Regions from separate parts of the Nonomuraea sp. 3N208 genome, predicted to be linked through region 3. Evidence: riboswitches for the same ligand, from Rfam matches in the RefSeq annotation. Region 3 holds a riboswitch; each other region holds the start of a gene.
The links. Region 3 has a riboswitch for cyclic di-AMP ahead of ACTWPT_RS58680 (glycoside hydrolase family 25 protein). Riboswitches for the same ligand answer to the same signal wherever they lie in the genome.
Positions count from the first base shown of each region.

Region 1: another riboswitch for cyclic di-AMP. It lies ahead of ACTWPT_RS02745 (C40 family peptidase); the one in region 3 lies ahead of ACTWPT_RS58680 (glycoside hydrolase family 25 protein).
Region 2: another riboswitch for cyclic di-AMP. It lies ahead of ACTWPT_RS20115 (NlpC/P60 family protein); the one in region 3 lies ahead of ACTWPT_RS58680 (glycoside hydrolase family 25 protein).

Region 1 is NZ_JBQQBR010000002.1:80,719-82,908, reverse strand. Features, by position in the region: gene ACTWPT_RS02750 (hypothetical protein) at 1-545, opposite strand, end outside; gene ACTWPT_RS02745 (C40 family peptidase) at 774-1,283, opposite strand; cyclic di-AMP (ydaO/yuaA leader) riboswitch at 1,357-1,516, opposite strand; gene ACTWPT_RS02740 (class I SAM-dependent methyltransferase) at 1,817-2,190, opposite strand, start outside.
Region 2 is NZ_JBQQBR010000012.1:177,711-179,900, reverse strand. Features, by position in the region: gene ACTWPT_RS20125 (cytochrome P450) at 1-38, opposite strand, end outside; gene ACTWPT_RS20120 (LuxR C-terminal-related transcriptional regulator) at 224-436, shown strand; gene ACTWPT_RS20115 (NlpC/P60 family protein) at 441-1,394, opposite strand; cyclic di-AMP (ydaO/yuaA leader) riboswitch at 1,490-1,640, opposite strand; gene ACTWPT_RS20110 (amino-acid N-acetyltransferase) at 1,918-2,190, shown strand, end outside.
Region 3 is NZ_JBQQBR010000089.1:14,625-16,814, reverse strand. Features, by position in the region: cyclic di-AMP (ydaO/yuaA leader) riboswitch at 1-110, opposite strand, end outside; cyclic di-AMP (ydaO/yuaA leader) riboswitch at 567-709, shown strand; gene ACTWPT_RS58680 (glycoside hydrolase family 25 protein) at 721-1,497, shown strand; gene ACTWPT_RS58675 (zinc-binding dehydrogenase) at 1,539-2,190, opposite strand, start outside.

The sequences.
Region 1 (2,190 bases), on a different contig from region 3:
CCCAGTTCGGCGGCGGCCGTCCGGACGGGCAGCCCCGCGTCCCGGTAGCCCACGTAGTCGGCGAACCCCTCGTAGAGCCAGACGGGCAGGTTCCCGGTGCCCGCCACGACATGGGTGAGCTCGTGCGCGAGCACGACGTCCTTCCCTATGGGGTTGAGCCGGGCGAAGACCTCGGGAACGACGATCACCCGGCCGCGGTCGGCCACCGCGGCCAGCCCGTCGACCCGCTCCACTCCGGCCAGCCCGGCCGTCTCGGGGGCGGACTGGGGGACGACGACGAGCGGCCGCACAGGCCGGCCGAGGACGTCCGACACCCGGCGCCCCGCCGTGTCGGCCCGCCGTGCCAACTCGTCGAGCGTGCTGGCCGGGGTGTGGTGGCCGACGACGAGGGAACGCGTTCCGCGGGCCAGGAGGACGCCGTCGCGCCACAGGTCGCGTGCTTGCGGGGGAAGGAAGGGGGATTCGAGGGCCGGGGCGCTGGCGGGGGCGAAGGCGAGGAGCAGGAGTCCGGCCACCACGGCTCGTCGGCTCACCTGCTCGGACACGATCCCCGATCGTAGCCGGGCCCGATCGTGGCCGGACCCGATCTGAGCCGGGCCCACTGCGCCACGGAGACGGCCCACATGGCGTCGTCACGGCGGCCCGCCACTGAAGGGCTCAGAAACCGTCTCCCTGGAAGGCCCTCGGCCCCGTACGGCGTTTGGGGGACGGTGGCTTGCCGTACCAGAAGGAAGCATGAAGAAAGGGCCCCGATGGGATCGGGGCCCTTTTCCTCACACGCCGGGACGGACAGCGCCGACGAAAGACGCCTTGCGCCAGCTGCTCAGCTTGTCGATACGCACCCGCTGGCCTGTCCGCGGGGAGTGGAGCATCTTGCCATCGCCGACGTAAATGCCCACGTGACCGAGCCCACTGAAGAACATCAGGTCGCCTGGCTGGAGGTTCTTCCAGGAGACCTTCTTCTTGATACGGGCGAACTGGCTGGCCGCCACGCGGGGGATCGTCACCCCGGCCTTCCTCCAGGCGTACTGGGTCAGGCCGGAGCAGTCGAACGAACCAGGGCCCGTGGCACCGTACCGGTAAGGGTCACCGACCTGGTCCTTGGCCACGGCGACGGCCTTGAGGGCCTTCGCCTTCTGCCGGGCGACCTTGAGCGCCTTGGCCGACGTCACGGAGCGAGCCGTCGTACTGGCCTTGGTCGTGGAGGCACCGGCTGAATCACTGGTCGTCGCCGCCTGCGCCGTCGGGGCATGGAGGATCAGACCTCCGGCCGTCACGGTCATGGTGAGCGCTACGCCACTCAGGGCAATGCGGGACAGACGGGGGTTTTGCAGGGAGGTAGACAGGATTGCTCCTTGAGTCTTCCACGAACGCCTACCGGGTTAGCTGACGGATTCGGGCCTGGAAGTCGCCCTACGGCGCGATACGCGCCGATTCACCCCTGATCCCTGGGATCGGGATCGATGGTTCCCCGGCTCCGTGCCTCCTGGCTGCACGGACTCGGCAGGTCGCCGTCCGTTGTTCTGTTCGACTAGGTCTGTTCGACATAGGGGACGTACGGCGGCGACCGGCGGATCTCTATCTGGCTCACATCGGCGGACCGATGCGGGTTCGCGGCGACATGGCTTTTCGCTGCGACGCCAGAAGCTACGCCGAAACGTCAAGGATCGGCAAAACGCCAGTCAGGTTGTAAAGATCGACAACGGGTCCAGTCAGCTTGGAAGTCCCTGCTGGAACACCAGGTTCAGTTATACAAATGTGACCCTTCTCACAATTGGCGGCACAGTGTTGAGTAAGGTCCCAATTGTCACTTTCGTCACATCTTTCGCGCCGTCATCCTGAAGCCCGTGTGCGGGAGCGATCCCGCGGCGATGCGGTCCCGTTCGATGCGCCATAGCTCGTTGAGGAGGTCGGTGCTGCCGTTCGTCAGCTTTCCGCCGATATATCGCGACAAGTACGGCTCTCGCCGCATGGTCACGACCTCGAACCGTTCGGCGAGGGCGGCGAGCATGTCGTCCGCGGGGGCGTGGTCCACGTGCGCCTCCCGCCACCGCTCGACCGGGTGCCGTCCGGGGCCGCTGGGCTCGCGTGTGAAGTCCGCCACTCCGGCGGCGGCAAGCAACGATCCGGCATCGTAGAACCAGGTAGCTGCGGCCGGGTCGGCCCAATCCCACGCGAATTCGTCCACCA
Region 2 (2,190 bases), on a different contig from region 3:
GGGCCGGGCCCGTTGGACCGCTCTATGAGTTCGCTCATCGTGCCGACGGTCTCGTCGCCGTATGGCGAGTACGTCACATATAACGGATCATGTCAATAGTGCCCGTCAAGTGCGAAGATTCTTGCGCTTGACGACCTTTCCAGGATGCGTTTACCGTCTGCGAGACGAGCGGCTTTGGCCCGTTGTGAGGTCCGAGTTCTGCTGTTGGGGGGGAGGGCTCCCGATGGATGTGCTCACTGAAGGCGTTGAGCTGAGCCACGCGGATCTGGCGTTGCTGGCGGAGCTGGCCAAGGGGGTCACGGTAGATCGCGTGGGGAGACGTCTGGATATCAGTGGGCGGACAGTACGCCGGCGGTTACGGGGCATCTGCGACCGCATCGGCGTGGCCACGGCCATCGAGGCCGTGGCCTGGGCAGCGCGACGACAGCTGATCTGACGAACTAGTCGGCGATGCGCACCGCGCCGGCGTACGGCCGGTTCGCGATCGATGCGATGTGCACGACATCACCGGTTCGCGGGGCGTGCACCATCATGCCCCCGCCCAGATAGATGCCGACGTGGTGCAGGTCGCTGTAGAAGAACACGAGGTCGCCCGCGCGTAGTTCGGACTTGTCGATGTGCCGGCCCGCGGTCCACTGGTCGCCGGTGTAGTGCGGCAGCGAGATGCCCACCCGCTGGAAGGCCGCCATCACCAGGCCGGAGCAGTCGTAGGAGTTGGGGCCTTCGGCGCCCCAGACGTACGGCTTGAGCTGCTGCGTGAGCGCCCACCTGGCCGCCTGGGCGGCCTTGCCGTTGCCGGGGATCGGCAGGTTGATGCGTACGCGGGAGCCGGCCCGGCCGGCCTCGCCCATGGCCCGCCTGAACAGGTTGCTCTCGGCCTTGGCCACCAGTTTGGTGATCTTGTCGCGCTTGCTGTCGAGGTCCGCGACGATCTTCTGCAGGTCCTCCATGCGGGTCTTGGCGCCCGCCCTGGCGCGGGTGGCGGCGTCCATGGCCTTGGCAAGCTGGTTGACCTGCTCGCCCTGCTGCTGCTCCAGCGCGTACGTGGTCGCGGCCTGGTCGAGGAACTTCTCAGGGTCGGTGGAGGCCGTGAACGCCAGCGCCTTGCTCAGACCGCCGGTGATGTAGGCGTTCTGGGCGAGCATGGCGGCTTTGGCCCGCTTGGCGGCGAGGTCGGCCTCGCTGTCCGCCAGCGTCTTCTGAGCGGCGTCGGCGGCCTTCTGTGCGACCTTGTACTTCTCCCGCTGGCCGTTGTACTGCTCCGTCAGCGTCTCGATCTCGACATGCAGCTTCTCGACCTGCTCGGAAAGCTCCTTGAGTGAGGGCTTCGGGTCCGCGGACGCTGGAGCGGCGACGGGGATGGCGATCAGGAGCGCGGCCAATGTGATGCTCATCACGCCGAGGCGGCGTGAGAGCCGGGCCCGTTCCGGAGGGCGGGCATGCCTGCCCGCCGACTTCCCCCCACGGCTCAGCGTGCGCTTCACCAACCAGCTCCTCTCATTGACGCCTACCGGGTTAGCTGACGGGTTCGGGCCGGAGCAGCCCTACCGAAGAACTCGGATTCACCCCAGTGGTGGCGTGCGGAGCTCGCCACCGGTGGGTCCCCGGCTTCCCATGCGAGAATTTGGCGTGTCCCCCGCGCGCGACACGCGGGGAACGTCGTCGCTGGACACTAATGCACTCCGGGTTCGTGCTCAACCAGAACTGCTCGATCTGTAGAGGTTTCACAACTGCCGGGTCACAAGGTGATCTCGTGATCAACCGTGCAGAAGAGACTTTATGTCCTCTTTGTCATTACTTCTGCCGAACGCCAGAAGTAGCCGGGCTGGGACCCATGTGGCTCCTGGCATGTCACAGGATGGGGCCAGACGTGGGAGTTAGGGCCGAGCCGTAATGACATCTGTACTCTGGAGAGCCATGGAGCAGGTGGCCGAACTGACGACGCCGGAGACCGCGGTGGTGGTCCGGCGTGCCCGCACGCCCGACGTGCGGCGGATCAGGCGCCTGGTCGACACTTACGCGGGCGCCGGTCCCCGGCTCCTGGAGAAGGCCACGGTGACCCTCTACGAGGACGTACAGGAGTTCTGGGTGGCCGAGCTCGGCGGGCGGGTCGTCGGGTGTGGCGCGCTCCACGTCCTGTGGGAGGACCTCGCCGAGGTTCGCACGGTGGCCGTCGATCCCGAGTGTCGG
Region 3 (2,190 bases):
GGGTTCGGGCGTGGAAGTGCCCTACGGGGCGCTCGTGTTGAGCGCGCCGATTCACCCCAGAGAATTGGGTCCCCGGTTCCGCGTGATCGCGAATTCGGCGGCCGCGTCCCTCACGAATCTGAATGTCCGTGCTGGTGAGACGCGGTCTCGGCAAAACGAAGGGCGCTAACGCGGCATGAATCTTGCCTGGCGTACGCCCTGAGTCCTTAAACGTAAGCGAACGGCATAGAAAGATGCAAGCGAGGTTCGGGCGCCGGCAACAGGATCCCCTATGACATAGGCGATTGCGGGCAGAATTCTTTACCCAACTCCGGGCGGGGTTTACCAAACGCGCCGGCGGCTGCGACCTCCGTCCGACCGGCCGCAATAGCTTGCGATCAAGGTGACCCTGTGAGCACTGTGCGCCTCGTCCACGACTCGGGGAATGAGTTGCGCCTCGTTTGCGCTATCCATGGGGAGATATATACCTTTTGCGTAATCGCGGTATACGTCGTGGAGGGCTCTCGTCCGCGTCGTTGCCGTTTTGTTGACCGGATCGTGCGCGTCCCGAGGGGATCCCTGGGGATGACGTTCGGCCGCCGAATCCGCGCCTCGCGGAACCGGGGACCCATCCTTTCGGGGTGAATCGCACGCAACCCAGGCTGCGCGCGTAGGGCACTTCCACGCCCGAACCCGTCAGCTAACCCGGTAGGCGGTATGGAAGCAAGGAGTCAATGCCCCATGCTCAAGCCCCGGCTTGCCGCAGTCGTCCATTCCCTCAAGAACCGTCGCGACTTTCCCTCCAAGAAGCTCAGTCTCGCCCTCGGTGGCGTGATCCTGGCCGGAGCCACCGCCCTCACGGGCGTGGTCGGCACGGCAATCGCCTCATCCCCTGAGCACAGTCCTGTGCACGAGGCTCAGCCCGCGTCCGAATCGCTGGCCTTCGGCCTGGACATCTCCAACCACGAGCCGCTCTACGACTGGTCCGCGAGCTCGGCCCAGTTCGGCATCATCAAGGCCACCGAGGGCACGAGCTTCCGCGACGCCTCGTTCGCCAGGCACTGGCGCGAGCTCGACAAGAAGCAGATCGTGCGCGGCGCCTACCACTACGGGCACCCCGGCAACGACCCCATCGCCGAGGCGGAGCACTTCCTGTCCGTGGTGAACTCCCAGCCCGCCAAGCACGGCGACCTGCTGGTCCTGGACCTGGAGACCACCGACGGCGAGTCCGTCGACGAGGTCAACGCCTGGGCCAAGGCGTGGTTGTCGCACGTCAAGGCCAAGACCGGGATCAGCCCGATGTTCTACAGCGGCTGGAACTTCGCCGACACCTACGGCAAGGGCCTGGCCGAATACCCGCTGTGGGTCGCCCACTACAGCAAGCCCAAGGGTGCGGTCACCCCGCCCGCCGACTGGAAGTCGTGGACCATCCACCAGTACACCGACGTCCCCGTCGACGAGAACGTCTCCGCGCTGACCCCCGAGGAGTTGCGTGACCTGGGCCGCCCCGCCGCCTGACGCCCGCCTCCCGACCCAAAGCTCCTCGCGCCGCCTTCGGCTCAGGGACGGATGAGGACCTTCAGCGCCTCGCGGGCGGCCATCGCGCGATAGCCGTCCGCCACGTCCTCCAGGCCGATCGTGCGGTCGAAGACCCGGCCCGGGTCGATCGTCCCGTCCAGCACCTCGGGCAGCAGTTCCTCGATGTAGGCCCGGGCCGGGGCCACCCCGCCGGTGAGGGTGAGGTTGCGCAAGAATTCCGGAAATCCCATCGGCACCTCCTCGTACTGCGGCACACCGACCCGGCTCACCGCGCCGCCGGCGCGGGCCACGGCGAAGGCCGTCTCGATCGCCTCCTTGGTGCCGACACACTCCAGCACCGCCTGAGTGCCGTCGCCCCCGGTCAGCTCGCGTACCCGTTCGATGCCCTCACCGCCACGCTCGGAGACGAGGTCGGTGGCGCCGAACTCGCGCCCCAGAGCGGTGCGGGCCTTGTGCCGGCCCATGAGCACGATGCGCTCGGCGCCGAGCCGCCTGGCGGCGAGCACCGCGCACAGCCCGACCGCGCCGTCGCCGATCACCGTCACCGAGGTGTGCGGCCCGACCCCGGCCGTCACCGCGCAGTGGTGGCCGGTAGGGAACACGTCCGACAGGGCGAGCAGGGACGGCAGCAGCGGGGAGTCCTCCCCGACCGGCAGTTTGACCAGGGTCCCG